Regions from separate parts of the Paenibacillus sp. ALJ109b genome, predicted to be linked through region 2. Evidence: riboswitches for the same ligand, from Rfam matches in the RefSeq annotation. Region 2 holds a riboswitch; the other holds the start of a gene.
The links. A riboswitch is a leader RNA that binds a small molecule or an ion and turns the genes downstream of it on or off. The one in region 2 is predicted to bind glycine.
Positions count from the first base shown of each region.

Region 1: linked by a shared signal. The riboswitch ahead of gcvT (glycine cleavage system aminomethyltransferase GcvT) and the one ahead of sdaAB (L-serine ammonia-lyase, iron-sulfur-dependent subunit beta) in region 2 are both predicted to bind glycine.

Region 1 covers NZ_JAAIFP010000013.1:79,817-94,956, forward strand. The annotation lists gene G3352_RS14925 (NfeD family membrane protein) at 79-615, shown strand; gene G3352_RS14930 (flotillin family protein) at 674-2,227, shown strand; gene glcT (glucose PTS transporter transcription antiterminator GlcT) at 2,392-3,246, shown strand; gene ptsG (glucose-specific PTS transporter subunit IIBC) at 3,534-5,591, shown strand; gene G3352_RS14945 (HPr family phosphocarrier protein) at 5,669-5,944, shown strand; gene ptsP (phosphoenolpyruvate--protein phosphotransferase) at 5,937-7,649, shown strand; gene gcvPB (aminomethyl-transferring glycine dehydrogenase subunit GcvPB) at 7,898-9,385, opposite strand; gene gcvPA (aminomethyl-transferring glycine dehydrogenase subunit GcvPA) at 9,478-10,833, opposite strand; gene gcvT (glycine cleavage system aminomethyltransferase GcvT) at 10,830-11,966, opposite strand; glycine riboswitch at 12,163-12,263, opposite strand; glycine riboswitch at 12,267-12,388, opposite strand; gene gcvH (glycine cleavage system protein GcvH) at 12,736-13,125, shown strand; gene G3352_RS14975 (PTS mannitol transporter subunit IIBC) at 13,691-15,140, shown strand, end outside.
Region 2 covers NZ_JAAIFP010000019.1:179,630-194,769, forward strand. The annotation lists gene G3352_RS19795 (response regulator transcription factor) at 1-51, opposite strand, end outside; gene G3352_RS19800 (alpha-glycosidase) at 269-2,023, shown strand; gene G3352_RS19805 (PadR family transcriptional regulator) at 2,173-2,685, opposite strand; gene G3352_RS19810 (YhgE/Pip domain-containing protein) at 2,804-4,021, opposite strand; gene sdaAA (L-serine ammonia-lyase, iron-sulfur-dependent, subunit alpha) at 4,272-5,216, opposite strand; gene sdaAB (L-serine ammonia-lyase, iron-sulfur-dependent subunit beta) at 5,206-5,895, opposite strand; glycine riboswitch at 6,007-6,148, opposite strand; glycine riboswitch at 6,153-6,276, opposite strand; gene G3352_RS19825 (MFS transporter) at 6,614-7,891, opposite strand; gene G3352_RS19830 (phosphotransferase enzyme family protein) at 7,921-9,018, opposite strand; gene pstB (phosphate ABC transporter ATP-binding protein PstB) at 9,246-10,001, opposite strand; gene pstA (phosphate ABC transporter permease PstA) at 10,014-10,901, opposite strand; gene pstC (phosphate ABC transporter permease subunit PstC) at 10,904-11,812, opposite strand; gene G3352_RS19850 (phosphate ABC transporter substrate-binding protein PstS family protein) at 11,955-12,878, opposite strand; gene G3352_RS19855 (arsenic transporter) at 13,430-14,722, opposite strand; gene G3352_RS19860 (methyl-accepting chemotaxis protein) at 14,913-15,140, opposite strand, start outside.

The sequences.
Region 1 (15,140 bases), on a different contig from region 2:
GGCACCTTGCTACGTATTTATTTACATGAGGAATGCCCAGTTGGATGGAATTGCGGCAGAAGAGAGGAGGAACGGGGAATGGAGTCAATCTATTGGGGGTGTCTAATCGGAGGAGCCATATTTGCAGTCGTCAGCCTTGTGCTAGGTGACTTGATTGATGGCTTGCTGGACGGGGCCTTTGAATTGCCAGGCCTTGATTTTTTCAAACCTGTTGTGCTGGCTGGTTCTATAACCACCTTTGGCGGAGCCGGTATTATGCTGACACGTTATAGCTCGATAAGTGCGATTTCGGCACTGATACTATCCCTGCTTATAGGTATTGCTGCAGCCATGCTGGTATTCTTTGCATATATCAAGCCGATGCGTAACAGTGACGTTTCCATTGCGTTTTCCATGAAAGAGCTATCCGGGAAAATTGGAGAAATCACCATTCCGGTACCAGAAAAAGGTTTTGGTGAAGTCATGATCAAGATTGCTGCCGGTAATACGGTGCACACGGCATCCAGCTTTGAACATCGTCCCATTGCGGCGGGAGCGCGTGTTGTAGTTGTGGATGTGACCGAAGGTGTACTGCGTGTGTCGGAATGGGATGAAGATGTACTTAAAGATGTTTAAGGTAGTTTAACCGTTAGCAGTGTAAGCACTCATGAATGAATAAGGGGAGAGATGTGGAATGGATTTGAATTTGGATTGGGATGTATTGTTGATTCCTGCAGTTGTGGTAGGTGTTATTCTGATTCTTGGTTTGGCTTTCTGGGCAAGGTACAAAACGGTTGGGCCGGATGAAGCGATGATCGTGACGGGTTCATTCCTTGGAAGTAAAAATATTTCTGACGATGACTCCGGACGAAAAATTAAAATTGTTCGTGGAGGCGGCGCGTTTATTCTGCCAGTGTTCCAGCAATCTGAGTTCATCTCACTGTTGTCTCATAAGCTGGACGTCTCTACACCGGAAGTATACACGGAACAAGGTGTACCGGTTATTGCTGATGGGGTCGCCATTATCAAGGTCGGAAGCTCTATAGAGGACGTTGCTACCGCAGCCGAGCAATTTATCGGTAAGCCTGTGGAAGCATTGCGAGGCGAAGCGCAGGAAGTTCTGGAGGGGCATTTGCGGGCCATTCTCGGAACGATGACGGTCGAAGAAGTATACCGTAACCGCGATCGCTTCGCGCAAGAGGTTCAAGGTGTAGCTGCCAGGGATCTGAAAAAAATGGGACTGCAAATTGTTTCTTTTACTATCAAAGATGTTCGTGACAAACAAGGTTATCTGGATGCTCTCGGTAAACCGAGAATAGCAGCCGTCAAGCGGGATGCTGAAATTGCGGAAGCGGAAGCGATGCGGGATGCGCGTATTCAGAAGGCCAATGCGGAAGAGCAAGGGCAAAAAGCAGAGTTGCTGCGTGATACGAATATCGCTGAAGCTGCAAAAGAAAAGGAACTGAAAGTAGCGACGTTTAAGCGGGATCAGGATACTGCTAAAGCGGAAGCGGATCAGGCGTATCATATCCACGAAGCACGTGCGAGACAAACCGTGGTAGAGGAAGAAATGAAAGTTGAACTCGTTCGTAAAGAACGTGAGATTGATCTGCAAGAGAAAGAAATTATCGTACGTGAGAAACAATATGATGCTGAAGTGAAGAAAAAGGCAGAAGCGGATCGTTATGCGGTGGAGCAGGCTGCCGAAGCGGATAAAGCCAAAAGAATGCGTGAAGCCGATGCGGTACAATACTCCATTGAAACGCATGCAAAAGCTACTGCGGAGCAGAAGCGTCTTGAAGGTCAAGCGATGGCAGATGCTGAACGCGCCAAAGGTACAGCGGATGCAGAGGTCATTCGTCTCCGGGGTCTGGCGGAAGCAGAAGCGAAGGAAAAACTGGCCGAGGCGTTCCAAAAGTTTGGCGAAGCTGCCGTGCTAGATATCATCGTCAAAATGCTGCCTGAACTTGCTGGTAAAATTGCAGAGCCGATCTCCGCGATTGATAAGCTGACCGTTGTGGACACAGGGAAGGGCGAAGGCGCCACTCGTGTAAGTAATTATGTAACTGAGCTCATGGCGACAGCTCCCGAGATGCTCAAAAGTGTCTCCGGCATTGATGTGGAGCAGTTAATTAAAGGTCTCACCAAGCCTAAAACAACAGCACCGGTTGCTATCCAACAGAGTGAACCTGTAACGACTCCCTCTATTATCGATAAGATTGTGGAAAAAGCTGGAGTTGACGAGTAAGACAACGAATTATAAAGCAGTCATGCTCTATTGACCTTAAGGCGAATTTTTGTTACTTTTTAAGCGAGACGTCCGGCGCGGTTTGCCCGCTTCGGATGTCTTTTCTTTCTTACTAGGGTGTGACTGAATCACACCTAAGATGGTGTGAAAAAGAGGTGCAAATATTGAGTAGCCTGCAAGTAGCCAAAGCGCTAAATAATAATGTAATTATTGCACAGCATCCTGAACATGGAGAAGTTGTCGTGATTGGTAAAGGCATCGGCTTCAATCGGAAAACAAATGATATTATTCCACTGATGGCTGTGGAGAAGATGTTCATTTTGAGAAACCAACAGGAGCAGGAGCAGTATAAGCAGCTTCTACCACAAGTGGATGAAGCATTGATCGAAATTATTAACGAAGTCATTACGTATATTGCAGAGCGTACGGACGTTCCTTTAAACGAACATATTCATATCGCGTTGACCGACCATATTTCTTTTGCATTAAAACGGAAAGAACAAGGGATTGTTATCCAGAATCCGTTTCTATATGAGACCCGTGAAATTTATCCTGATGAATATCGTATGGGTGAATACGCAGTTCGTTTGATTAAAGAAAAACTGGGCGTAGATCTGGGAATGGATGAAATCGGTTTTATTGCGCTTCACATCTACAGTGCCATGACCAACCAAAATATTTCCCAAGTTCGAGAGCATTCTCAACTGATTACCGATTTGGTGAGCCTGGTGTCAACCCAACTGGAGTATTCGTTTGAGACGCAGTCACTGGATTATTCCCGGTTACTGACTCATCTTCGGTTTGCCTTGGAACGTGTCCGTCGGGGAGACAAAGTGGAAGAGATCCACAAATTAGATTCCCTGTTGAAGTTGGAATATCCTGAAATGTACTCGCTTGCATGGAAGCTAACGAAGGTGATGGAAAAAAGGTTGAATCTTCCAGTGTATCCTGCTGAAGTGGGGTATCTGACCATTCATTTACAGCGACTGAATCAAAGGAAAGAAGAAGAGAGTAAGTGAAATATTTCCACTAGTGGGACTCTAATTCGAGAAATTTCGTGTAAAGGCTTGCATCGTTTTTGAAGTGGTGCTACAATGGTCTCCGTAATCAAGCAACTGAATAAACACAAACGACGTGTTACTGATTCGATCAGGCATGAGTTATCTAGAGCGTGATTGTTCTTACCTTATACCGGGTATGCTATACCCGAAGGTTGGACCAATTTGCTTTGTTAACTCGTGCCTTTTTTGTTTTCCCTTGCTTGCATCACAACATAAAAATTAAAAGAAAGGGTGGATACGACGCAATGTTTAAAAAGCTTTTTGGTGTATTGCAAAGAGTAGGTAAAGCTCTTATGTTACCTGTAGCAATCTTGCCAGCGGCAGGTTTATTGCTAGGGATCGGTAACATGCTTGTGAATCCGGATTTTCTGCAGTATGCAACAGCGCTAGATACCCCATGGGTAAGCTCGATCGCGACCATTATGATGAATGCGGGTCAGATCGTATTTGATAATCTGGCATTGCTGTTTGCTGTCGGTGTAGCCGTTGGGCTGGCCGGAGGCGAAGGTGTCGCAGGTCTTGCGGCTATTATCGGTTACCTGGTCATGAATGTGACTTTAGGTACGGCTGTTGGTGTTACGCCAGCCATGATAGGTGAAGTACCCGGTTATGCCAGCATCTTGGGTATCCCTACATTGAGTACCGGCGTGTTCGGAGGTATTATCATAGGTATTACCGCCGCGCTATGTTACAATCGATTTTTCAAAATCGAGCTGCCGTCTTACCTTGGTTTCTTTGCAGGTAAACGCTTTGTCCCAATTATCACTTCAGTCGTTTCCCTCTTAATCGGGTTGCTTCTGGTAATCATCTGGCCTCCGATTCAAAATGGGCTGAATGCTGTATCTCACTTCATGGTAGATACAAGTCCGACATTGTCGGCATTCATTTTTGGAGTAGTAGAACGGTCACTTATTCCGTTCGGTCTACATCACATTTTCTATTCACCATTCTGGTTTGAGTTCGGTGAATATGTGAACAAAGCTGGAGATGTCATTCGTGGAGACCAGCAAATCTTCTTCAATCAACTGCGAGATGGTGTGAATCTCACAGCGGGGACGTTCCAAGTTGGTAAATTCCCGTTCATGATGTTCGGTTTGCCAGCTGCGGCGCTTGCGATGTACCATGAAGCAAGACCGGAGCACAAAAAGTATGTTGCAGGGATCATGGGATCAGCTGCGCTGACTTCGTTCCTCACAGGGATTACAGAACCGCTTGAGTTCTCATTCCTGTTTGTAGCACCAATCCTGTTTGCAGTACACTGTATCTTTGCAGGTTTGTCTTTCATGACGATGCAAATTCTTGGAGTCAAAATCGGGATGACATTCTCCGGTGGATTCATTGACTTCCTGATCTTCGGGATAATCCCGAACCGCACGCCTTGGTGGGATGTGATCATCGTAGGTTTGATTCTTGCAGTGATCTACTATTTCGGATTCCGCTTGATCATTCGCAAATTCAACCTCAAAACACCAGGTCGTGAAGAGGCAACACCTGAAACATCTTCGGGTGGTGGAGGCTCAGGTTCAACGGATGATCTGCCTCACAATATTCTTGCTGCATTCGGCGGACAAGAAAATATCAAACATCTGGATGCCTGCATTACTCGTTTGCGGATTGAAGTAAATGAGAAATCCAGTGTAAATAAAGATCGTTTGAAACAATTGGGTGCATCTGGCGTACTTGAAGTGGGTAATAATGTACAGGCCATCTTCGGTACACGTTCAGATACGATTAAATCTCAAATGCAGGATATCATTGCAGGACGGACACCGGCACCAGCTCCAGCAGCTGTGGCTAAGCCAGCTCCTGAACAGGAAAAGGCGCAAGGTGAAGAAGGCGAACGTATTATTGCGGAAGACATCGTTATGCCAGTTAACGGCGAATTGATGGATATCACAAACGTTCCTGATCCGGTCTTTGCTGAGAAAATGACAGGCGATGGCTTTGCTGTTCTGCCTCATGATGGCAAGATTACTTCTCCTGTATATGGTAAGGTGTTTAACGTATTTCCAAGCAAACATGCCGTGGGCATTATGTCTGACGGAGGCAAGGAAGTACTTGTTCATATAGGTGTCAACACGGTGAAGCTGAAAGGTCAGGGCTTTAACGTGCTCGTGCAGGAAGGCGACCTGGTATCGGCAGGACAGCCGATTATGGAAGTGGATCTGGAGTATGTGAAAGCTAATGCTCCGTCAATCATCTCTCCGGTCATTTTCACCAATCTGCCAGAAGGCTCGACAGTAACGCTAACGAAAAGTGGGTTACTGAAAATTGGCGATCAGCCGATTATTGAGATAAAATAAGAAGTGTTACGACGATGGCGAGCAAGTGTAAATATATGCAATGCCTAAACTAAATTATTGAAAGTGAGATGATTGTAATGCAACAAACATTCAGAATTACAGACGAAGATGGTATCCACGCACGTCCGGCGACAGCCCTGGTTAATACAGCAAACAAATTCAAAGGTGCAGAATCCTTTGCAGAAGCTAACGGTAAAAAAGTAACTTTGAAATCCATCCTGGGCGTACTTTCCCTTGGTCTGGAACAAGGCGACACCATCAACATCATCGTTGAAGGCGAAGGAGAAGCTGAAGCTCTTCAAGCTCTGACAGACGTTATGGTTAACGAAGGGCTGGGCGAAATTAATGCTTAATGTTTCTGGGATCGCGGCTTCGGCGGGTATTGCTATCGCCAAGGCGTTTATCTTGGAGCATCCCAACTACTCTGTAGAAAAACGCGAAATCAACGACGTTGACGCAGAGATCGCGAAACTCGACTCAGCTCTGGGCAAGTCCCAGGCTGAGCTTGAGGCGATCAAAGAGCGTACTTTACAAGAGCTTGGCGAGAAAAAAGCTGAGATTTTTGCTTCGCATTTGCTCATTCTGAATGACCCTGAACTGATTGATCCGGTTAAAGCGAAAATTGCAGATGATAAGATTAATGCGGAATTCGCATTGAACGAAACAGCAACGCAATTTATCGAGATGTTCGAAAACATGAAGAGTGCTTACCTGCAGGAACGTGCTGCGGATATGCGTGATGTAACCAAACGTGTGCTAAATCACTTGCTTGGTATCGAATTCATGAGTCCGGCTGAGATCAGTGAAGAAGTGATCGTGCTTGCGGAGGATCTTACGCCTTCCGACACGGCTCAACTGAACCGTCAATATGTTAAAGGTTTCGCAACCAATATTGGTGGACGTACTTCTCACTCCGCGATCATGGCTCGTTCACTTGAAATCCCGGCTGTCGTTGGAACCAAGGACATTCTGGCTCAAGCGAAACAAGGTGATATGATTATCGTTGATGGTTTGGACGGTCACGTACTGGTTAATCCAACGGATGATGTTATTGCTGAGTATCGTTCCAAACAGGAGCAATACGATGCACAACGTGCCGAGTGGAGAAAACTGCGTGATGAGCCAACGGTAACGGTGGACAACGTTCATGTGGAACTGGCAGCCAACATTGGTACACCAAATGATGTTGCTGGTGTTCTGGAGAATGGCGGCGAGGCTGTAGGCCTGTACCGTACCGAGTTCCTGTACATGGGCAGAGACAAGCTTCCTTCCGAGGACATTCAGTATAATGCTTATAAGGCTGTACTGGAAAAAATGGAAGGCAAACCTGTTGTTGTTCGTACACTCGACATTGGTGGAGACAAAGAGCTTCCATATCTGGATCTGCCAAAAGAAATGAATCCATTCCTCGGTTTCCGTGCAGTTCGTCTGTGTCTGGACCGTTTGGACATTTTCCGTACTCAATTGCGTGCATTGCTGCGTGCAAGCGTACATGGTAACCTGCGTGTTATGTTTCCAATGATCGCAACACTGGGTGAATTCCGTGAAGCCAAAGCTGTCCTGCTCGAAGAGAAGGAAAAGCTGGTTGCTGAAGGTATTGCGGTTTCAGACAGCATCCAACTGGGAATCATGGTCGAAATTCCTTCGACTGCGGTTCTGGCGGATCAATTTGCCAAAGAAGTGGATTTCTTCAGTATCGGAACGAACGATCTGATTCAATACACGATGGCTGCTGACCGTATGAACGAACGAGTGGCATATCTGTACCAACCTTACAACCCAGCCATTTTGCGTTTGGTTAAAATGGTTATCGATGCAGCGCATCGTGAAGGCAAATGGGTTGGCATGTGTGGTGAGATGGCCGGAGACGAAACAGCAATTCCATTGCTGCTCGGTCTCGGACTGGATGAGTTCAGCATGAGCGCAACATCTATTCTGCCAGCTCGCAGTCAGATCACCAAACTGTCCCGTGCAGACATGCAAGAACTTGCTGCCAAAGCACTGGATATGCAAACGGCTGAACAAGTCGTCGAATTGGTTCAAAGCATTCAAGCGTAATGTAATTTTACGGGGTTTCCACCCGATTTTAAGGGTTTCTTTTTCCGATAAAAAAGCTGCAGTCGTGCAGCGATTTTGCCGGTATCTGTTGTTACAGCAGATACCGGCTTTTTTTGTGCGTCAATGTTGGAAAGGGAATGACGATGTGAGAGGGGGGCATCAGGAATGATGGACATGAACAATACAAAAAAAGCTCTTGCTGACGTTGAGTCATCAGCAAGAGTTCGTTACTTCATTCACTATATGCTTCAACTGCAAGCGCAGTTCAATACAGGTTTACGGGCTGCTGTTGTTTCATCCAGACGGGTAACCGGTGTGCCATAAGGGGCATTGAGTACCAGTTCAGGCGTTTCTTCTGCTTCCTTGGCAATGCGAATCATCGTATCGATGAACCCATCAAGTGTTTCTTTGCTCTCGGTTTCCGTTGGTTCGATCATGATGCACTCCTCAACGTTCAGCGGGAAGTACACGGTTGGCGGGTGATACCCAAAATCAAGCAATCGTTTGGCAACATCTAGCGTGCGTACACCATACTGCTTCAACCCTCGACCAGACATAACGAATTCATGTTTGCAAACGCCTGGATACGGAATTTCGTAGTAAGGTGCGAGACGAGCCATCATGTAGTTGGCGTTGAGCACCGCACATTCAGATACCCGGCGTAAGCCTTCAGGTCCATAAGTACGAATGTAGGCATAGGCGCGGACCAGAATACCGAAGTTACCATAGTAAGCTTTGACCCGGCCAATGGATTGATCACCTTCACGATCCAATGCATATATGCCCTCATCATTTTTGATGACCATTGGTTTTGGCAGAAACGGAATCAAGCGGCTCTTCACACCAACCGGGCCGGCACCAGGTCCACCTCCGCCGTGAGGAGTACTCATCGTTTTATGCAAATTCAGATGCACCACGTCAAAGCCCATATCGCCAGGTCGGGTGATGCCCATAATGGCATTGGAGTTGGCTCCATCGTAGTACAGCAAGCCACCTGCCTGGTGCACAATGGAGGCAATCTCCTGAATGTCTTTTTCAAAAAGTCCGAGCGTGTTCGGGTTGGTCAGCATGAGCGCTGCGGTGTCCGAACCAATAGCTGCGCGAAGTGCGTCCAGATCCACCAGCCCGTCTGCACGGGAAGGGATCGTTACCGTTTCGAAACCTGCTACGGTTGCACTTGCCGGGTTGGTCCCATGAGAAGAGTCCGGTACGATAACTTTTGTGCGCTGCTCACCACGACCTTCGTGGTAGGCACGGATCATCATGAGCCCGGTCCATTCACCATGTGCACCAGCGGCCGGTTGCAAAGTAACGGCGTCCATACCGGTTAGTCCGGCAAGGTCATTTTGCAACGTATAGAGAAGTTCAAGTGCACCTTGAATGCTGGATTCGTGCTGATATGGATGAATTTTGGCGAACCCGTTGTAACGGGCCACATCCTCATTAATCTTCGGATTATATTTCATCGTACAAGAGCCCAACGGATAGAATCCGTTATCTACCCCGAAATTACGACGAGACAGGGCAGTGTAGTGGCGAATGACGTCAACTTCAAAAACCTCAGGCAATGCCGCTGCTTCCGACCGAAGCATTTCCCGGGGAATCAGGGAATCCACAGCTTGATGGGGAACATCGCATTCAGGCAAGGAGTAAGCGACCCGACCCGGACTGCTGAGTTCAAAAATCAACGATTGCTCCGGTGCTGGAGAGGCAGACTGAGTAGTGAGTGTTGTGATCGTTTCAGGTTGGCCCGAAGTGGAGATAGAGGTTACCGTTTCCGATTGTCCTTGTGCTGATGTCGTCGTTGTCTTTGTTGTCGTTTCCTGAGTCACAGCGATCCCTCCAATACACGTGCGAATTCGTCGATCTCTTCCTTGCTGCGTCGTTCAGTAACCGCAATCAGCATATGTCCAGCGAGCTCTGGATAATCACGTCCAAGTTCATACCCACCAATGAAACCTGCATCTAGCAATTTCAGTTGCAGTGATTCCACATTTGTTCCTTCAGGCAGTTGAATAACAAACTCATTGAACGTCGGTGCGGTAAATGTAAGAGAGACGCCTGAAATTGCGGTAAGCGTGTTAAGGGAATAATGGCTCTTTTGCAAATTCAAATCAGCGACGTCGATCATGCCTTGTTTACCCATGATAGACATATAGACAGATGCGCTCAGCGCGAGTAACGCCTGGTTCGAACAGATGTTGGACGTCGCCTTTTCCCGGCGGATATGCTGTTCCCGTGCTTGCAGCGTGAGTACAAAACCACGCTTGCCGTTGCGGTCCGTTGTCTGGCCTACAATTCGGCCAGGAATCCGGCGCATATGAGCCTGAGATACGGCGAAGTATCCGCATGTTGGGCCGCCGAGTGAAGCGGCGATGCCAAGGGGCTGTGCGTCGCCAACGACGATGTCAGCACCCAGCTTGCCTGGGGCTTCCAGCAGACCCAGCGATAGCGGGTTGGCGCTGACCACGAGCAGGCTTTTGTGCGCATGCGCAAGATCTGCGGCCTGTTTTACATTTTCCACGGCGCCGAAGAAGTTTGGGCTCTGAATCATGACGGCTGCGGTGTCATCGGACACGGCGGCTTGCAGGGCATCCCAGTCTGTTACACCATTTTGATATCCAATCTCAACAATCTCCAGATTGAGGCCATGAGCGTAAGCTTGCAATACCTGACGGGATTCAGGGTGTACGGTACGTGACACAATCAGTTGTTTGCGGCGGGTTGCCGCTGCGGCCAGATTGCCTGCTTCCGCAAATGCAGTTGCACCATCGTACATGCTGGCATTGGCTACAGCCATACCTGTCAACTCACAGATGTAGGATTGAAACTCGAAAATCGCCTGCAATTCTCCTTGGCTGATCTCGGGTTGATAAGGTGTATAGGCGGTATAGAACTCGGAACGGGAGATGACATGATTAATGACGGAGGGAACGTGGTGATCATAAATGCCTGCACCCAGGAAACTGGCGTGTGTCTCGAAGTTGGCATTCGCTGCCGCTTGCTTCGACATATGACGTGTCAGTGCATATTCATCGAGTTTGGAGGAAACAGGCAGTTCACCCTGATATCGAATCTCCTGTGGAATGTCATGGAACAGATCCTCAATCGTTTCCACGCCGATGGTTGCCAGCATGGCATTCTGATCCTGCTCGGTCATGGGAATGTAGCGATGCTTGCTCATGCTTGATCAGCTCCTTGAGTAGGTGTCTTTGGCGCACGTGTCCGTTTATGAAAAGGGGTCTTTACAACCTCGGCTTTTAGTTTCTTGCCACGAATCTCAATCTCCAGCGGGGTACCCAGTGCAGCATATTTGCTGTCGATCAAGGCCAGCCCCAGATTGCGTTTCAACGTAGGCGATTGGGTGCCTGTGGCCACTTCACCAATCTGCACGCCTTCGGCGTAAATTGGATAATGAGGACGAGGAATGCCGCGCTCCAGTACTTCGATGCCGACCAGCTTGCGGGCAGGCCCATCATTTTTTTGCTGCAACAAGGCTTCATGTCCGATAAACGGTCCTGCATTTAGCTTCACAAACATGCCAACGCCAGCCTCTAGCGGTGAGATGGTTGCAGACAATTCCTGTCCATACAGGGGCAGCTTGGCTTCAAAGCGCAGCGTATCCCGGGCACCCAGTCCTGTCGGAACGAGTCCGTGACCTTCTCCCGCTTGCATCAATCCGTTCCAAACCGCAGCGGCTTGTTCCGTAGGAACGTAGAGCTCAAAGCCATCTTCACCCGTATAACCGGTGCGGGATAACAGCAATGTAACGCCACATACCTTCGCATTTGCCACAAAGCGGAAAGGCTCAATTGAAGACACATCGATGTCTGTCACCGTTCTGAGAATATCCACTGACAGCGGACCTTGCAGAGCAAGAAGCGCCGTTTGATCCGAATCATTGGACATCGTTACGCCTGGCATCATGTGCTGTTGCAGCCATGCCCAGTCCTTGTCGATGTTGGAGGCGTTAACCACCAGCATATAATGCTGGTCTTTCAGTTTATAGATCAGCAGATCATCGACCACGCCGCCATCCGGATAACACATTAACGTGTATTGGGCCTGACCGGGAACGAGTGTTGTTACATCATTGGTGGTCATGTGCTGTAAAAAAGCTTCTGAGTGTTCACCTTGTACTGTGAATTCGCCCATGTGGGATACATCAAACAATCCGGCACGTTCTCGCACCGCTTCATGCTCTTTCTGAATTCCACTGAATTGTACCGGGAGCTCCCAGCCACCAAAATCAATGCATCGTACGCCTTCATATTGCTGATAGAGTGGAAAGAGTGGGGTTCTAAGCAAATCGGACATCCAATCACCTCGTCATGGGCCGTCAACCGGCCGAGTGTATAACCATGGATCAATGAATCTGGCATCATATTTTATTATAAAAGTAAGGTAAGGACGCTATAGGCAGCGCCGCTCTATAACCTGTTTTCGTTTTTTGGGAAAAAGGAAAAGGACAGGCCAAAGAATCGGCATGCCAGAAGCACGCTGTATTCTTAGGCTCTGTCCTTGGTACCTGAGAGTTACCCCGCCGCCTGATGCAGCAGGTTTCCCCTTGGGTGATCATAACGCCCACACAGGGCGATTAGATGCTCTCCAGAGTTGCGTCCCGTAAAAGTCCTTTTGCCTGAGAGATTCACCTCCGCTTGTCGGTGGTTTACTCCTTCGGCGTTACCGCATGTACACCCTGAGTCGGTGTCAAGGGTAATCTCTCCCTTTACATTCATCCGCGGGTATTGCATAGACCAATTAAACACATTTACTACTCTCATTAAAGCCTGAATCGACTATTGATGTCAAGAACGATATCATAGAAATTAATAAAAAATCCGAATGATATTTGCTATTGATTATATAATGTTCGTTTATTTATAAAGAGTGCGCTTACTTTTCTAATATTCACCATTATATGTAGGGAGGGTCCATTTGAGTTACAGACATATAAGGAAGAAATACAAATAAATTGTGAGGTATCTTGACATTTGAATCGAAAATATCATACGCTATGTTCTGGGAAAAAGGTTAAGGTCAAAGAAACGCATGCACTCATTAATGAAAAGCGAGGCGGATATCGATGAGCGAATTGAAAAGTGATTTCCTGTACAGTGAAGAGCACGAATGGGTGCAGACCGTAGGGGAGGATACCGTACGTATTGGTATTACCGAGTTCGCGCAGCATCAGCTGGGTGACATTGTGTTTGTGGAATTGCCTGACCTTGAATCGGATGTAAAAGCGGAAGATGGTATTGGAACGATTGAATCCGTCAAAACCGTTTCGGATTTGTTTTCTCCTGTCAGTGGAACGATTATTGCTGTGAATGATGCATTGCAGGATTCCCCGGAGCTGGTTAACAACTCTCCATATGAGGAAGGCTGGATGATCGAGATTCGTGTTGAGGGCGACCTGACAGCAGCACTTTCCACATTGATGAACGCGGATGCGTATCGTAAACATACGGAATAATAATAAGGTACAATTCACCGGTTGGATAGAGAGTTTTAGCTTGATGTAAAAGTCCTTTTAACGTAATAAAATGAATCGATTGATTATAGCTCCGAATGGTGATATTGCTTATTCGGAAAATATTTAGGCGCAATTGCCTCATCTGAATCAGGATGAAGTAATTGCGCCTTTTTCCGTTGTTAGTCGACGAATTAGATGGAATAAATATCAATCTAACATGTTTCATCATCATTTCTAATGAGGTAGAAACAGCTCGCCCAAATAGAATAAATTTACAATTTCATTTGTCAGTAAAATGGGGCAACTCGTGGGTATGATACATGAAAGGGAATAACAGTTTTCGATCCATATACAGGTTTAAATATGGAACAATCCTTTAAATTTAAATCTTGTCATCAACGTTCATGACGGAAGTAGGTTTTCATTTCGTTGTAGAAGATACCGTTTTCATTTACGATATGGTTGTAAATTAAGATTTATTGCAGATTTATACCTTCGTTCGTCTGGATCATCGTTGTCAAAATTCAGTGGAATCAAGGTTTAATATGTTGAGGAGGTTTTCAATATGAGTTCAGTGGACGCAAAGTCCGAAAAAAGCGGAGGAATACGGGTCGGCGTTCAGAAGTTTGGACGTTTCCTGAGTGGTATGGTTATGCCGAACATGGGTGCTTTTATCGCCTGGGGGCTGATTACGGCATTGTTCATTCCAAAAGGATGGTTCCCTAACGCAGATTTTGCATTATTGGTTGATCCAATGATCAAATATTTGCTGCCTTTGCTTATCGGTTACACAGGCGGTACCATGGTACACGGCCAACGTGGTGGTGTAGTCGGTGCAATTATGACCATCGGGGTTATTGTCGGCAGTGACATTCCAATGTTTCTTGGCGCCATGATAGCCGGACCGTTGGGAGCCTGGGTCATTAAGAAATTTGACAAGGCTGTCGATGGCAAAATCAAATCAGGGTTTGAGATGTTGGTTAACAACTTCTCCGCTGGTATTATTGGTGGGATTTTGGCGCTTCTAGCCCTTAAAGGCATCGGGCCTTTCGTTGAAGCGATTAGCAAGGTGTTATCAGCTGGGGTAGAAGCTTTGATGAATGCTGGTCTTCTCCCGCTGGTCAATCTGATCATTGAGCCAGGAAAAGTATTATTCCTGAACAATGCGATCAACCATGGGATTCTGACACCAATTGCTACAGATCAAGCAAGAGAATTGGGTCAATCCGTATTATTCATGCTTGAATCCAATCCAGGACCTGGACTCGGTATTTTGCTGGCATACTGCTTCTTCGGTCGCGGATCAGCCAAATCTTCCGCTCCAGGTGCTGTAATCATCCATTTCTTTGGCGGGATTCACGAGATTTATTTCCCTTACATTCTGATGAGACCGATACTGATTCTGGCTGCGATGGCTGGTGGTGTGGCGGGTACATTGACCTTCATGTTGACTGGAGCAGGTTTGGTATCAGCACCGTCACCGGGAAGTATCATTGCCTACTCGTTGTTAACACCTAAGGGTGGATACCTTGGCATGTTTGCAGGGGTAGCCGTAGCTGCGATCATCTCGTTCCTCGTAGCATCCATACTGCTCAAAACTGGTAAACAGAAGAACGATGAAGAAGATCTGGACAGTGCGTCCAACCGTATGAAAGATATGAAAAATCAGGGCAAAACAGGCAACCTCACCGTTGATAAAGACAATCGTGAAGCTGACCGTGCAGCCGATATTGCTTCTTCGGCAGTAAAAACGGATATCAATAAAATTGTATTCTCCTGTGATGCAGGTATGGGTTCGAGTGCCATGGGTGCCTCGATTCTGCGGAAGAAAATGAAAGCAGCCGGTGTGGATGTCGCTGTAACCAACACGGCGATCAGTGAGATTCCACAAGATGCTGACATCGTCATCACACAGAAAACATTGACAGACCGGGCCAAATCCGTGGCTCCAAATGCAGAGCATATTTCCATCGACAACTTCCTGAAGAGTCCTGAATATGAGGCACTGGTGGAGC
Region 2 (15,140 bases):
CCATGTAGCAATTTCCGTATCGTCTTCAATGTATAACAGTTTCGTTTTCATGCGCACATTCGTTTCCTTTCTGCACCCTTTGGGTTAATTATATATTTGAAACATAATGAAGTATCTTGTTTATATAAAATGTACGAATGATGATCACACGACCATTGATGTCTTTTTATTTTAAATTATACCTTAATCATCCGCTTCGCATAATTCTGCATCGAATGCTGCGACTTGCTCACATACTACGTGTGTATACGACGGGAGGAAATTCAACATGCTGCTGGAAGCCATCTATCATCAACCGAAACGGAACTGGGCCTATGCCTACGATAAGGATACCATTCGTCTGCGTCTGCGTGCCAAAAAGAATGATCTCACCGAGGTACATGCCCTGACTGGGGACAAATACGCCTGGGATCGCACTAAAGAGCTGGTTCCTTTAACCAAATATACATCCGATTCCATGTTCGATTATTATGAGGGGCAAGTAAAACCTCCGTATCATCGACTGAAGTATTCCTTCCTGCTGAAAAGCGGCACAGAACAGATCTGGATGACCGAAACGGATTTCCAAACGCATGAACCCGACGATCCTGGTCACATGTTCCAGTTTCCGTATATCCACCCCGGAGCTGTATTTACACCGCCTGCATGGGTGAAGGATGCGATCTTCTATCAGATCTTCCCTGAACGATTCGCAAATGGCAACCCCGACCTTGATCCAGAACATGTGGAACCCTGGGGAGGTGAGCCGACCCCGTTTAACTTCTTCGGCGGTGATCTTCAGGGCGTTATCGACCATCTGGATTACCTTGAAGAGTTGGGCATTAACGCCATTTATTTCACTCCGATCTTCGAGGCAACAACCAATCACAAATACGATACCGAAGATTATCTGCGAGTAGATCGGCATTTTGGTGATGCAGATACAACCAAACGGCTTGTTGAACTGTGCCATGCACGTGGAATCCGGGTATTGCTCGATGCGGTGTTCAATCATTCCGGGAAGACATTCGCCCCATTTGTGGATGTGCAGAAGAACGGGGAGAAATCCAAATACAAGGACTGGTTCCATGTGCATGAATTCCCGCTGGATGTGAAGGATGGCATACCTACGTATGAAACCTTTGGATTTGAAGCTCACATGCCGAAGCTGAACACGGAAAACCCTGAGGTGAAGGCGTATTTGCTGGAGGTCGCCGAATACTGGATTAAGGAAGTCGGCACCGACGGCTGGCGGCTGGATGTCGCGGATGAAGTGGATGATGCGTTCTGGCGTGACTTCCGCCGTGTGGTCAAAGCTGCGAATCCGGATGCCTATATCTTGGGTGAGGTATGGAATGAGTCCTCCTCCTGGCTGCAAGGCGACCAGTTCGATGCCTCGATGAACTATCCATTTACGGAAGCTGTGAATCGTTTTTTTGTAAAAGATGTCATGCACGCTGACCAATTCGCCAACTCCATCGGTCGACAGCTATCCCGCTATCCGCTGCAAGCCAGCGAAGTAGCGTTTAATCTGCTGGATAGCCACGATACACCACGGCTGCTCACCTTATGTGAGGGCGACCAGCGGAAAATGAAACTGGCCGCGCTGTTCCAATTCACTTATATGGGTACTCCGTGCATTTATTACGGAGACGAGATTGGGCTGGACGGGGATCATGATCCCGGTTGTCGGAAATGTATGGAGTGGGACGAGACGAAGCAGGACCGCGAGCTGTTCTCCTTTTATCAAAAGCTAATCGCACTTCGCCATGCCCATCCTGCCCTGCGTGCAGAAGGCAGCATTCGATTCCTGCAGGCCCGTGAAGGCGGAAGCCAGCTTGTGATGGAACGACAGGATGAGGAGGAGCGTATTCTGGTCCTCTTTAATCGTTCGGAAGAAACAGCTATCGTCGAACTGGAGGCGGGTGCCGGGGAGTGGACGGAGTTATTTGGTGAGAAGTATCGTACAGCCAAGGAAGAGGGAACCCTCGCCGTTGAGCTGCCCGCATACGGATATGTTGTACTAAGTACAGATATCGCGTAGCTTTTTAAAATTTTTGTGTCTTTACAATTCCAACGCATTGAACGCAACGCACAAAAAGCGCTCACAGATCTGTTATTGATCTGTAGAGCGATTTTTCTGCGTTATTGATGGATCGTCAATTGATTTAGGGATATGGATACTATTAAAAGCTACTGTGACGCGGCCAGCTGTTCCTTGAGCAATCGGATAGTAGCCTCATATTGCACAAGTCCCACTTGCATACATAAACGCTGTGCAGGTGAGATCTGTTCGCCGAATTGCTTCATCTGGCGTTGCAGCTCGGCATACAGCAATTCTTTACGATTCAGCTCCGACCGGACCCACCCTGCGACAGTATCTTCATCCGCCAGCTCTCCGAAATACAGACGCATCAGAAAATCAGAACGGAACACCTCTGCTTCCAGGGGGCTCATCAAATAGGTATTGAACTCCGCAGACCCTTCCGGGGTTAAGGTATACACATTTTTGTCAGGTTTCCCTTCTTGTCTAACGGATTCTTTGGTCAATAACCCTGACTTTTCCATCTTGGCAAGTGTAGGATAAATGGTGCCAAAGCTGGCATCGAAGAAAAATGAAAAATATTGTTCAAAGTACTGCTTGATCTCATATCCGGAACATGGCTGATTGTGCAGTATTCCGAGGATGACATGCTGCGTGTTCATCGGTGTACCGCTCCTTTCCAATTGCTCTTAACGTATCACATCCTCCCTTATACGTTCAACATCATCAGACGTTCACGGATTGGCTTATCCGGCAAAAGGGGGCTTATCGTTATCCATGTTATCCACGATCAGGCGAAGGCAGGTTTCCAGTCAGAGCGACAGGTGTCGCAGCAGACTTGGACTCCAAAGGTATGCCGGATTGTGCAGGACCTGAGCGTTTGATCCACGTGCACACCGCACCCAGAAACAACGTCGCCGCTCCAATCACCACCAGAAGCAGAACATCATGACTAATCCCATCTCCGCCAAGCACCAGATTCATCATGCCCTCCACCGCGTAGGTTGCCGGCAGATAATGACCGATCTGTTGATAGAAGTCAGGCATGACATCGCGCGGAATGGTTGCGCCTGATGACAACATCAGCAGAGGCAACAAGGCACTGTTTAACCATGCTCCAGCATTTCCAAGCAGCAGCAAGCTCAATTGCGCCACGAATAGAAAAGATAAAGTAATCAACAACTGAAATAGCCATAACATCCACCATCCATCTGCTGATGATACACCCATAACATGCATCATCCCTGCTCCAACGAGCGATACGATAAATGCAGCACCAACATTGATGATATTGCGCGCCCAAAAGCGTTCCCATTTTCCTGCCCTGCTACTGAGTTCACCAGAAACCTTTTGCAGATTCATGCCAAGCAGCATTGCACCTGTAAACGTAGCCGTCACAATCAACATCGGTACCATGGAAAAAGCAAAATTGTTAACTGGATTCAGCCGTTCCACTTCTGCCTCCACCCGGGAAGATAACCCCACTGCCATCGTATTCGCCTGATCGGCAGCCATACCTGATTGATTCAGCACTCCCCGAATGCTATTTTGCTGTACTTCACGGTTCAACGTCGCTGTGACTTGGGCGGATACGGTCTGCATCACACTTTTTACGGTAGCCACGTTGGATTCATTCATCACATACTTCACCGCTACTGGACCCGACAAGTCTCCCGCCTGCTGCATGAAACCAGATGGAATCACGATAATCATGTATACATCCCGGTCCGTCAACATTTGTCTGGCTTCTTCCATAGTTGCCGAAGGCTTGATTGCGAAATGAAGCCCCTCTGCAAGTGACTTCGCCACAGGCTCCGCCCCAGCCCCATCTTCATTTACGATGGTCACTGCAAGCTGATTCATCCGTGCATTGACCTGATCATACCCACTAAGCCAAATGGTATTAAAAAAAACCTGGAACAGTACGGCTGTAATTAACCCGACCACTGTAGCTCCATTTTTCAAAAACAGAAGACTCGTTTGAAAAACACTTTTCATGTTATCCATCTCCTTAAATTATATAACTTCTTCTCAGCTTTATATATCGCATTGATATATGACAACAAATAATATATCTAATCGATATATATTCGTCAATACCTATTTTTCTTGTGGGAACAGCAAAAAAGCCGATACGCTTCTTCACTAGGAAGAATTCGTATCGGCTTTTCGTATCATGATGGGAGCACATCACCTTTTTTTATATTAAAAGGCACACCAAGTTAAAATTGATTTCAGGCCAAAGGCGTTATGCCTTGGCTTCTGGTTCATTTTCAGCAGGAGACTCAGCTTCAACCTCAGGCTCAGCACGCTTCGCCTTTGGTTTAGCAAGCTTCTCCATCATTTTCCGTCCTGTCGGTGTTTGGGCAAGCCCACCTTGGGCCGTTTCACGGTGCCTGCTCGGCATCGCACTCCCCACTTCCAGCATGACATCAATGACTTCGTCAGAAGGGATAGCACTTCGTACGCCGGCCAGCGCCATGTCGGCCGCAGCCAAAGCAGTTACGGCACCCAGTCCATTACGCACGATGCAAGGGATTTCCACGAGGCCTGCTACGGGATCGCAGATGAGTCCTAGTGTATTTTTTAACGCGAGGCCAACCGCATGAACCACTTGCTCCGGCGTCCCTCCACGCAGCTCCACCATGGCTCCAGCGGCCATACCGATAGCAGAACCCACTTCAGCCTGACAACCACCCTCGGCACCCGAGATAAATGAGTTGTTGGCAATGACATAACCGATCGCTCCCGCACAGAACAGACCGTTCACCAGGTGCTCGTCACTCCAGCCAAAACGCTCTTGGGAGCTGATAAATACACCCGGAATGATGCCGCAGGAGCCGGCTGTCGGTGTCGCTACGATCCGGCCCATGGAGGCATTCACTTCCGATACACAAAGGGCATATGCCATGGCCAATGCAGAGGCATCTCCAGAACAAGTCTCGCCTTTACGAATGTACTCAGCCATTTTTTTGCCGTCTCCACCAGTCAAGCCGCTGCGTGATGTCGTATCTTCTGTCAGCCCTTTGTGTACAGCTTCCTTCATCACCTGATAGTAATCCGACATCTGCTGCACAACATCCGCTTCAGGAATATTCGTCTCCTGAACCTGCTCTTCGATCATCAGCTCGGCAATGGTCTTAGACTCTGCTGTACAGATAGTATTCAGTTCATGTAGATGTTTAAACCGCATCAGGCTCGACCCCTCTCTTCAAATCAATCACGCGAATGTCCAGCATATGATCCAGCGACCGCAGACGGTTCAACATCTCAGGATTCGGCGCACCATCCATCTCCATCGCTGTCAGTGCTTCACCATCCCGGGCTTTCCGATCCACTTGCATGTACCCGATGTTCACCCCGGACGAACTGATCGTGGAAGTTACGGAAGCGAGCACCCCTGCTTTGTCCGAATGTCGCAGTACAAGTGTGGGGAACTCTCCGCTGATCTGTACACGAAAATCATTCAATGCATGCACCGATACACTACCTCCGCCAATGGAAGCACCGATTAGTGTGCATTGACGGTCTCCATGCCAGAGTTCAATCTTGACCGTATTCGGATGAGGAGCAGGCAGGCCGCTTGTAAAAAACTCTACCTCCATACCCGCTTCCTCTGCATATTGTTCTGCATCCGGTATACGCGGATCATCAGTCACATAATCAAGCAGGCCACCGATCAACGCAAGATCCGTACCATGCCCCTGATACGTATCAGCAAACGAGCCATACAGAGTTAAACGGGCGCGTTCAGGCGTGCATCCCAGCCACTGACGGGCAATTCGCCCCAATCTTGCCGCTCCAGCCGTATGTGAACTTGATGGACCTGTCATGGACGGACCAATAATTGAAAAAACGTCTTTAAAACGCATCGCAAACCCTCCATTTATAATCGTCATTTTCATCCAGACGTACACCCATAATGTTCCTTTATTACTGAATGATGACATAAGAAAAGGACAGAAGAAGGCCCTAGGCCCTCTCTCTGTCCTCGATACCTGAGAGTTTCATGATAAGCAGCGCGGCGAATCGATGCATCCCTGTATTCACAGGTGATGTCACCCTGCACACCGTGCTGCTTGACCATATACCCCTTGGGTGGCGCAGTTCGCGCACTCTCCAGAGTTGCGTCCAACGATGGTACATTTACCTGAGAGATTAACTGCTGCGCCGGGTGCGCAGCAGCTTGCTCCTTCGGTGCCCGACAGCTGCCTTTGTACTCGACATGCCCAGGTCTCTCCCGCTCGCTATCATTCGCTGTATGGAACCATTCTGATCTTGTACCAGAACGATAATTGAAGTTTTTAATACTTTCTCATTAAGATTAATCGACCGGAAGATCAGTGTCAACAAACTTAACGATTTCTTTCTGAATAATTGTTTTTTTCCATTTTATACACAAGATAAACTGAACAACTGTAAACTTTCATCACATGAATGTGTTAATGCGTTTCATCTCGAAAGCGTATACATTTTTCATTTTCGATTAGCCAATATCTGTGTTTAATACTATTTATGTTATGTTCCGTTGAACTGTTCGGGTATTCAGGCAACCATTATTCTGTACTAGAATTGCCTTATTTCTGCCTGTTATCCCACCATCGCCTTGGACTTCGCCGGTTCATCGTAATACCTGCTTCGGGAAGGAAACATGCTCGTCACCCACAATCCCAACGCAGCTAACAGCATGACCCCAGATACAACTGTATATACCATACGAAGTGACAACTGCTCTGCCACTACCCCTGCAATCAAAATGGAAGCCACCTGCAGCAGACTTAACACAAGACCAAGTACACTACTCATTCTCCCCATCAGATCGACAGGGATATTATTTTGATAAAAGGTAATCAGGCCGGTATTCGCCAGTGCGGAGCACAGACCGAGCAGAATAAAGGCAACAGCCGCCAGTTCAAACGAGAATGAACGGGCGAACAGGAAATAACCAAGCGCAACCAGAAGTACACCGCCACCCATCATGTGACGGATCGGCAAATGTTTGGCGAACATCCAAACTAGCATGGAACCTGCCAAATAACCGATTCCGGTGACACTCATTAATGCTCCGTACTGCGATTCAGGCAGGTTCATTACCTGACGGATAAACACCACTTCCTGAGCATCCAGCGACATGCCGACGACCAGAATAATCTGGAACAGGGCATATATACTGACTACGTAGCCCGACTTCCGGCTGAAGCTCAGTACAGCTCTCCAATCCTGGGCAATCATTTGAGGCGTCAGTCTGCTTCCCGTCCCTATATTCTGTTCTCCAATGCCCAGTTTGGGAAGAAACATTAGAATCAACGCAGAAGCAGCAAAGGAAACCGCATTGGCATAAATGGCTGCCGCCGGAGATAGATAAATCAGCATCACTCCTGCAACTGCTGGGCCGGTAATAAATGCCCCTGAGCTGATCAGGGCTTGTAGGGAATTGAAGCGCTTGCGCCGTTCAGCAGGTACCAACCGGGTAATGTATACCTGAGAGGAAGGGACAAATATAGATGAAGACATGCTGATCAGAAACATCACTGCGTACATCATCCATAGGCTGGACATCAGTGGGAGCGCCGCCACCAACAATGCCCGTAGCATATCAGCACCAATCATCAGCTGTCGCTGATCATAACGATCAATCAGGCTGCCTGACCAAAACTTAGTGCACACCGAAGCAATCGGCGAGATAATCCACAACCCTGCGACTGCCGCTGGAGACTGTGTCATATTCAATACCATCAGGTTAATCGCCACAATATATATGAAATCACCCAGATTGGATATGCCCACTCCGCTAAGTAGCAATCCGGCATGCTTCCAGCCACCAGACTGCCCCTTCGATGCAACTCTCTTTGCACGAATGTTCTTCATAGCGCTACCCACCCACTAGAAATCACAAATTATAACTCATAGAAAATACTCTCGTTCTGTACATATGGTTTGCAAAATTTACTGCATATAAGAGGCATTCGCTCTTTCATCCATTCGTACCTGGACTCATTCTCCATCTGAAATGCAAAATAGCCGAACGTAAAAATCAGCATGAATCCTTCCATTAACCGAATATCACGCTTCGTCAGTGGTCCTGTCTGCTCCGTATATCCCGATAGGAAGACATCCCGTTCCTCCCGATTGAAAATCGTAGCCGCACCTCCGGCATCAAAGAGATAGTAGCCATACCCGTATAAACAAAAATCAATCATAGATATGCCCTGATCCGTCACTAGTAGATTGCCGCGGGTAATATCTCCGTGTATTACTCCCCATGTCTCGGCATTCTGCGGATACGTTTCGAGTTGCCCGTTAATGTTCTCAAACGTCTCACGAATCAGATCGAAATCTTCAGGAGTAAAGATGCCACGTCTAACGCCTTCCTCCAATTGCTCCAACATGACCAGATTCTCTTTGATCGAGCCGTAGGCTGGTCTTACTTCCGTTCGGTCCAAGGCAGGGCTATCGCTATCGGTATATACCTCTGAGATGATCGCCCTAACAACGTGCTGTTCACGGTCATTCGTCTGCTGTCCGCTTTCAGACACCTGTGAACCCACCTGTGGCTTAGGAGCTTCCTTTGGTTTTCGTCCATATTGGTGCAATATCTGCAACTGTACGCCTAAATCATGGATCTGCGCTGTTGTCAGACGTTCTCCCTGCTTGATATCCCTGCCCTCGATCCATTCCAGAACAGTACAACAGATCTCTTCTCCTGTTTCGTCCAAACAGACAGTGACCCACTCATCCAATGTATTGCGTACAGGTATCTGCACCCGCAATGGGCTGGTAGCTCGTAATTCATGAAGTAGATTCATCTCTGCTTCAAGTGCAGGTCGAGTATGCTGGATGCCCGTCATGCTTGCAAAAGCGGCTTTATGTATACGCAATAGGTATTTCTGTCCGGTTGATTCATCAACCACCTGATACGTTAGATTTTCATTATGTCGGATAAAGGAAATTGCAGGTTTTTCTATGGAATAATGCGAGATAATTTCATTTGCCATGGTGTCATGGGAAATCTTATGGGTAGTTATGATCTACATCTCCTTCTCTTATCAAATTAAAGGTAGCGTTTACAAATATCGTAGCATGATTGTTTTTACTTTGGCAAACTATTCCAAATACGTGCTTATGTAAAAAAGCATAACCCCCGAACTGCATCGCCCGGGTGTTATGCTTCCTTCTATCTCTATAAATCTATCTAGATCTCATACTCCATCCAATATAACAATTAACCGAAACGTCCCATAATATATTCTTGTGTCAGACGATTGTCCGGGTTGGTGAAAATATGTTCCGTATCTCCGTGTTCAATCATGCTTCCCAGATAAAAATAAGCTGTATAATCCGAGATGCGTGCCGCCTGCTGCATATTATGGGTAACAATTACGATCCGAAGATCCTTCTTGAGCTCCGAGATCAACTCCTCCACCTTACCCGTTGATACCGGGTCAAGCGCGGATGCCGGCTCATCGAGCAGCAAAATCTGCGGATCAACCGACAACGCGCGGGCGATACAGAGCCGCTGCTGTTGTCCACCCGAAAGGGCCAGGGCAGATTCATTCAGTCTGTCCTTCACTTCGTCCCAGAGCGCAGCGCGGCGCAGGCTTTTTTCCACAATTTCATCCAGTGCCTTCTTGCTCTTGATACCGCGGTAGCGGGGGCCAAACGCGATATTATTGTAAATGGACTTGTGAAAAGGATTCGGCTTCTGCCAAACCATGCCGATCTTCTGGCGAAGCTTGATTACATCTGTGCCCGGCTCATTCAGATCATTGCCATCCATCCAGATATGTCCCTCCGTGCGGGAACCGGCAATCTCGTCGTTCATTCGGTTGAGCGACCGCAGGAATGTGGATTTACCACAGCCGGATGGTCCAATGAGTGCCGTTACACTGGCTTCGGGAAAAGTCAGGCTGATCTGCTTAACTGCCTGAAAATGCCCATAATATATGCTTAACTGTTCCGTACCAAAAGGTATGGCCATATTGGTTCCTCCTTATTTCGAAGCTGTCATGCGGCGGTAAACCACCCGACCGATCCAGCGTGCACTCAGATTGAACGCCAGCACAAGAAGTACAAGCACGGCTGAAGCCCCAGCTGCTACTTCTTTGGAATCCGGGCCAATACCTTCACTGTTTACTTTCCAGATGTGCACGGCCAGTGTCTCTGCCGGACGCAATGGATTGATCGGCGACCTTGGACTCGTTGGATTCCAGTCCGTGAAGTCCAGCGGTGGACTACTCATACCCGCTGTAAACATCAGGGCTGCTGCTTCACCGAAGATCCGTCCCGATGCCAGGATCGTACCCGTGATTAAGCTTGGCAATGCCACAGGCAGCAGAATGGAGGTAATAATTTTCCATTTGGACAACCCGAGTGCAAGACCCGCTTCCTTCTGCTCTTTCGGAACGGCCCGGAACGCTTGCTCCGTTGTCCGCACCATAAGCGGAAGATTGAATATAGCCAAGGCCATGGCACCCGATAATAAGGAGAATCCAAGACCAAATGTATTAACAATTAACAAGAGTCCGAACAAACCAATAACGATAGATGGGAACGAGGATAACACTTCGACAACGAGTCGAATAAAACTTGTGATCCGGCCCGGCTTGGCGTACTCAGCCATATAAATACCGCCGCCCCATCCGAGCGGAATCGTAATAATCAAAGTCAGAACAAGCAGGAATATGGAGTTGAATAATTGCGGTCCAATCCCGCCTCCACCTTTGAGCAACTGTGGTGCACTGGTCAGGAAGTGCCAGTTAATCTGTCCGATCCCACGTACTAGAATGAAGCCAAGCAAACCGAGCAAGAGAACAACAATGAACAGCGCCAGAACAACGATAACGGATGTGGCAACTTTATCTACCGTTTTAGCCTTCATTTTCATACCCGGTTCCTCCTTTCAAGCAGGCGAACCAGAATGACGAAGACAAAGGTCATCACTAGCAGGACAAGCGCCATACTCCACAGTGCATTATTATGAACAGATCCCATCGTGGTGTTACCCATACTCAGGGTGATTACACTCGTTAACGTTGAAGCCGATTCCAGCAGTGATGTCGGTACATGCGGTGCATTCCCGATAACCATCTGTACGGCAAGAGCTTCACCAAATGCGCGAGCCATACCGAGTACAATCCCTGTCAACAAAGCTGGAAGAACGGTCGGGATAATGACACGGTAGATCGTTTGCCAGCGAGTTGCCCCCAATGCGTAGGAGGATTCACGCAGACCTTTCGGCAGTGCAGACAGTGCATCTGCCATAATGCTTGTTACAGTAGGCAAAATCATAACAGACAGAACCAAACATCCGGCTGCAATCCCGACGCCGGCTCCGCCAAACATGCTGCGTAATAAAGGAACGATCACACTGAGACCGATAAACCCGTATACAACGGAAGGAATACCGGACAGCAGCTCAATCGCAGGTTGCAATATCTTTTTACCTTTACCTGGTACAATCTCGGTCATGAAGAGCGCTGCACACAAGCTAAGTGGACTTGCAATCAGAGCTGCAAGCAATGTTGTTATGAATGAACCGGTAATGAACGGTAACGCTCCGTAGGCAGCGGGTTCCCCCGTTGGATTCCACGTTTTTCCGGATAAAAATTCACGTAAACTTACGCCATTCTGGAAAAAGGTCGACAAGCCTTTGGACGCTACAAAATAAACGATGGAAAACATGACAACGATCAGGAAAACGACACAAATCGACGTATAGATCCGTCCCGTCCACTCTTCCCAATAATGCTTTTCTCTCAAGGGCCGGCGCGGTTTCAACTTGTTGTTCATTACCGTTCCCCCTTCGGTCTGTTCCATAACAACCATCCTTCTATAGTAGAATTCATGCAAAATATGGGATTAATCCAGAGCAAACCGCGCAAAGAGGCAGGACCTGGGTCCGCCTCTCTCGCTGTATGCGCAAGTTCAAAGATTATTGAGTCACAGTGCCTGCTGCGTCACGTTTTACTTTCATGCCGGATACCGGGATGTAACCAAGCTCCGTCACGTCGCTTTGTTGAATTTCGTCACTCAGGATGTAGTCGAGGAATGCTTTTGTTGCTGCATCCGGGTCACCTTTAGTGTACATGTGCTCGTAAGCCCATACCGGATAAGTTCCTGCTTCTACGTTCTCAACTGTTGCTTCAACACCTTCGTATTTCAAAACTTGCAGGCTGTCATCCAGGTAGGACAGAGCCAGGTAACCAATTGCGCCCGGCGTTTCAGCTACGAGCTTTTTAACTGTACCAGAGGAATCTTCCTGAATAGAACCTTGGATATCTTCCACTTTTGTTCCCAGTGCAAAGTTCTCGAATGTTGCACGAGTACCGGAGCTGCTAGGACGGTTTACGATAACGATCGCTTGATCAGCACCGCCAACATCTTTCCAGTTTGTGATTTTACCAGAGAAAATGTCGATCAGTTGTTGTTTCGTCAAATCTTGTACACCTGCATCTTTGTTGCTTACTGGAGCGATGGCTACAACAGCCACTTGGTGATCTTTCAGTTCGCTTACTTTTGCTGCGTCATCGATTTTCTCTTCTGCAAATACGTCAGAGTTACCGATTGTAGCTTGTCCGTCGGATACTTGTGTCAAACCAGTACCACTACCGCCGCCTTGCACTTGTACCGTTACGTTTTTATATTCATCAACTGCCATAAATTTTTGTCCAGCTTGCTCTACCAGAGGTTGCAGTGCTGTTGATCCAACAGCCAGAATGTTACCGCTAAGTTCAGTAGCAGTTTCTCCTGTGGAACCATTGCTTCCCTCTGTACCAGCGTCATTTTTCGATCCGCATGCTGCGAGAACCAGTACGAACGTTAAGGTCATCAAAATGAACGGCAACTTTTTAAACATGTTTTGTTTTCCTCCCCCAATTTAGTGACGGTGATTTACTTTTATTTTTGTTCACCATCAACTCTTTATTCATTGTAGTTTCGTTATGTCATCTCAAAATCAATGTTTTGTAAACGCAATGTTAAAAATGTTGGGCTGTGGATTGAAATACATCTGAGACAAATTGCGCTAAAGTGGCAGCTCCGGGAACGGACGTTGTTTCAATCGCTGTTATCCCCGGATTTATATGATTTACTTTTCTAAAGGAATACATCCGGGGATAAAGGCGAACGCTTCGCTTTTACACACTCGTTCCGTTCCCTGCGCTGTGTCAGCGCTGGTGGGGTCCCAGGCATTTTAATCCTCAGCCTGAGGGGTGACAAAAAGAGAAGGCCAGCACTATAGATGGCTGTCCTTTGTGTACATGTTTTAATGTAGAAAAAGAATTTGTTTCTTCTATAGAAGAAACAAAAAAAACTGCCTCATAGCTAGTAGGTAGCACCAGCGTATGAGAGCAGCTTTTTACAATAAGTTGGATCATATGATAATTGTTAGTGTAAAATGCGATTTTACTAACCTAGAATCCATAGCCATAACGCTAATCCGGCCAAGGTGATTAATAGTGTGGGAATGGTTAAGATGATGCCTGCCTTGAAATAATATCCCCAAGTAATTTTCACACCTTTGCGGGACAGCACATGCAGCCACAGTAATGTCGCAAGTGAACCAATTGGCGTCATTTTGGGACCCAGATCGGAACCAATCACATTGGCATAGATCAGCGCCTCACGCACAATACCTTCGGTGTGTGCACCCTGAATCGCGAGTGCGTTAATCAACACGGTGGGCAGATTGTTCATTACGGATGACAATATCGCTGCGATCATGCCCATTCCCACTGAGGCAGCCAACAGACCATGGTCTGCGATAGTATCAAGCCAGCGGCTTAGGTGATCGGTTAAGCCGGCATTGCGCAGTCCATACACCACGATATACATGCCAACTGAGAACACGACAATGGACCATGGGGCTTCTTTGATCACGCGTTTCAGGTCCACAGCTTCGCTCTTTCTTGCCAATATAGCGAACAAAAGAGCTACGGCACCAACGATAACCGATACGGGAATCGGCAAAAACTCACTGGAAGCATAGGCCACGAGCAGCAGCACCAGCATGAACCAGGCGATGCGGAACATCCGCGGATCACGAATAGCTTCCCTGGGATCACGTGCTGCAGAGATATCGTAGCGAAGCGGGATGCTTTTGCGATAAAACAAGAACAACATCCCTGTACTCGCCACGATGGAAAAGAGATTGGGTACGATCATCCGCACCGCATACTCCACAAATGTAATACCAAAATAATCCGCAGATACGATATTCACCAGGTTGCTGACGACCAGCGGCAACGACGTTGTATCCGCGATAAATCCACTAGCCATAACAAAAGCAAGCACCATGCGCTCATCGAACTTCAAAGCACGTACCATCGCGAGCACAATCGGGGTAAGAATTAGCGCTGCACCATCATTGGCAAAGAGCGCCGACACCGCCGCCCCGAGCAAAATGGAATAGATAAACAGCCTACGTCCATTTCCTCCTGCCAACCTTGCCATATGAAGAGCGGCCCATTCGAAGAAACCTGTCTCATCGAGTATTAATGAAATCATAATAATGCCGACAAAAGCGAGCGTTGCATTCCATACGATGGACGCTACATCAGAGGCATCGTTCGGACTGACGACACCACACATCAATGCTAGCAAAGCTCCACCCATGGCGGACCAACCAATACCTAATCCGCGTGGTTGCCAGATAACCAATGTGATGGTCAGGACAAAAATCAGAATTGCTACATATGTCATAAAGCCTCCTGCGCCGATATATTCATCATGTTTTGGAGCATGATATAAGAATGGCCTGCCAGATATGATTACACCGCAATTCTTGCGGATAAACCAGACGCTATAGTTATACAGGGCTGCAGGAGAAATGTCTATCTTTATTTCCTTCTAACTTCTATAGAAACTGAGATATAAAGATATCGCCTAATGGTTAGGACTTGTCCCCATCCTTCGGCGTGTCCTCTACCATTTTGAACATACCCAACAATCCTTGTAATTGCTCGGCCATACTGTTCAGATGTGCCGAAGACGAAGCGATCTCCTCCACAGATGCCAGTTGTTCCTGAGAAGACGCCGAGACGGATTCCGTATTCGCAGCAGATTCTTGGGTCACGATCGAAATATCGTTCATTGCTTTGGCAACGTGGGATGCACCATG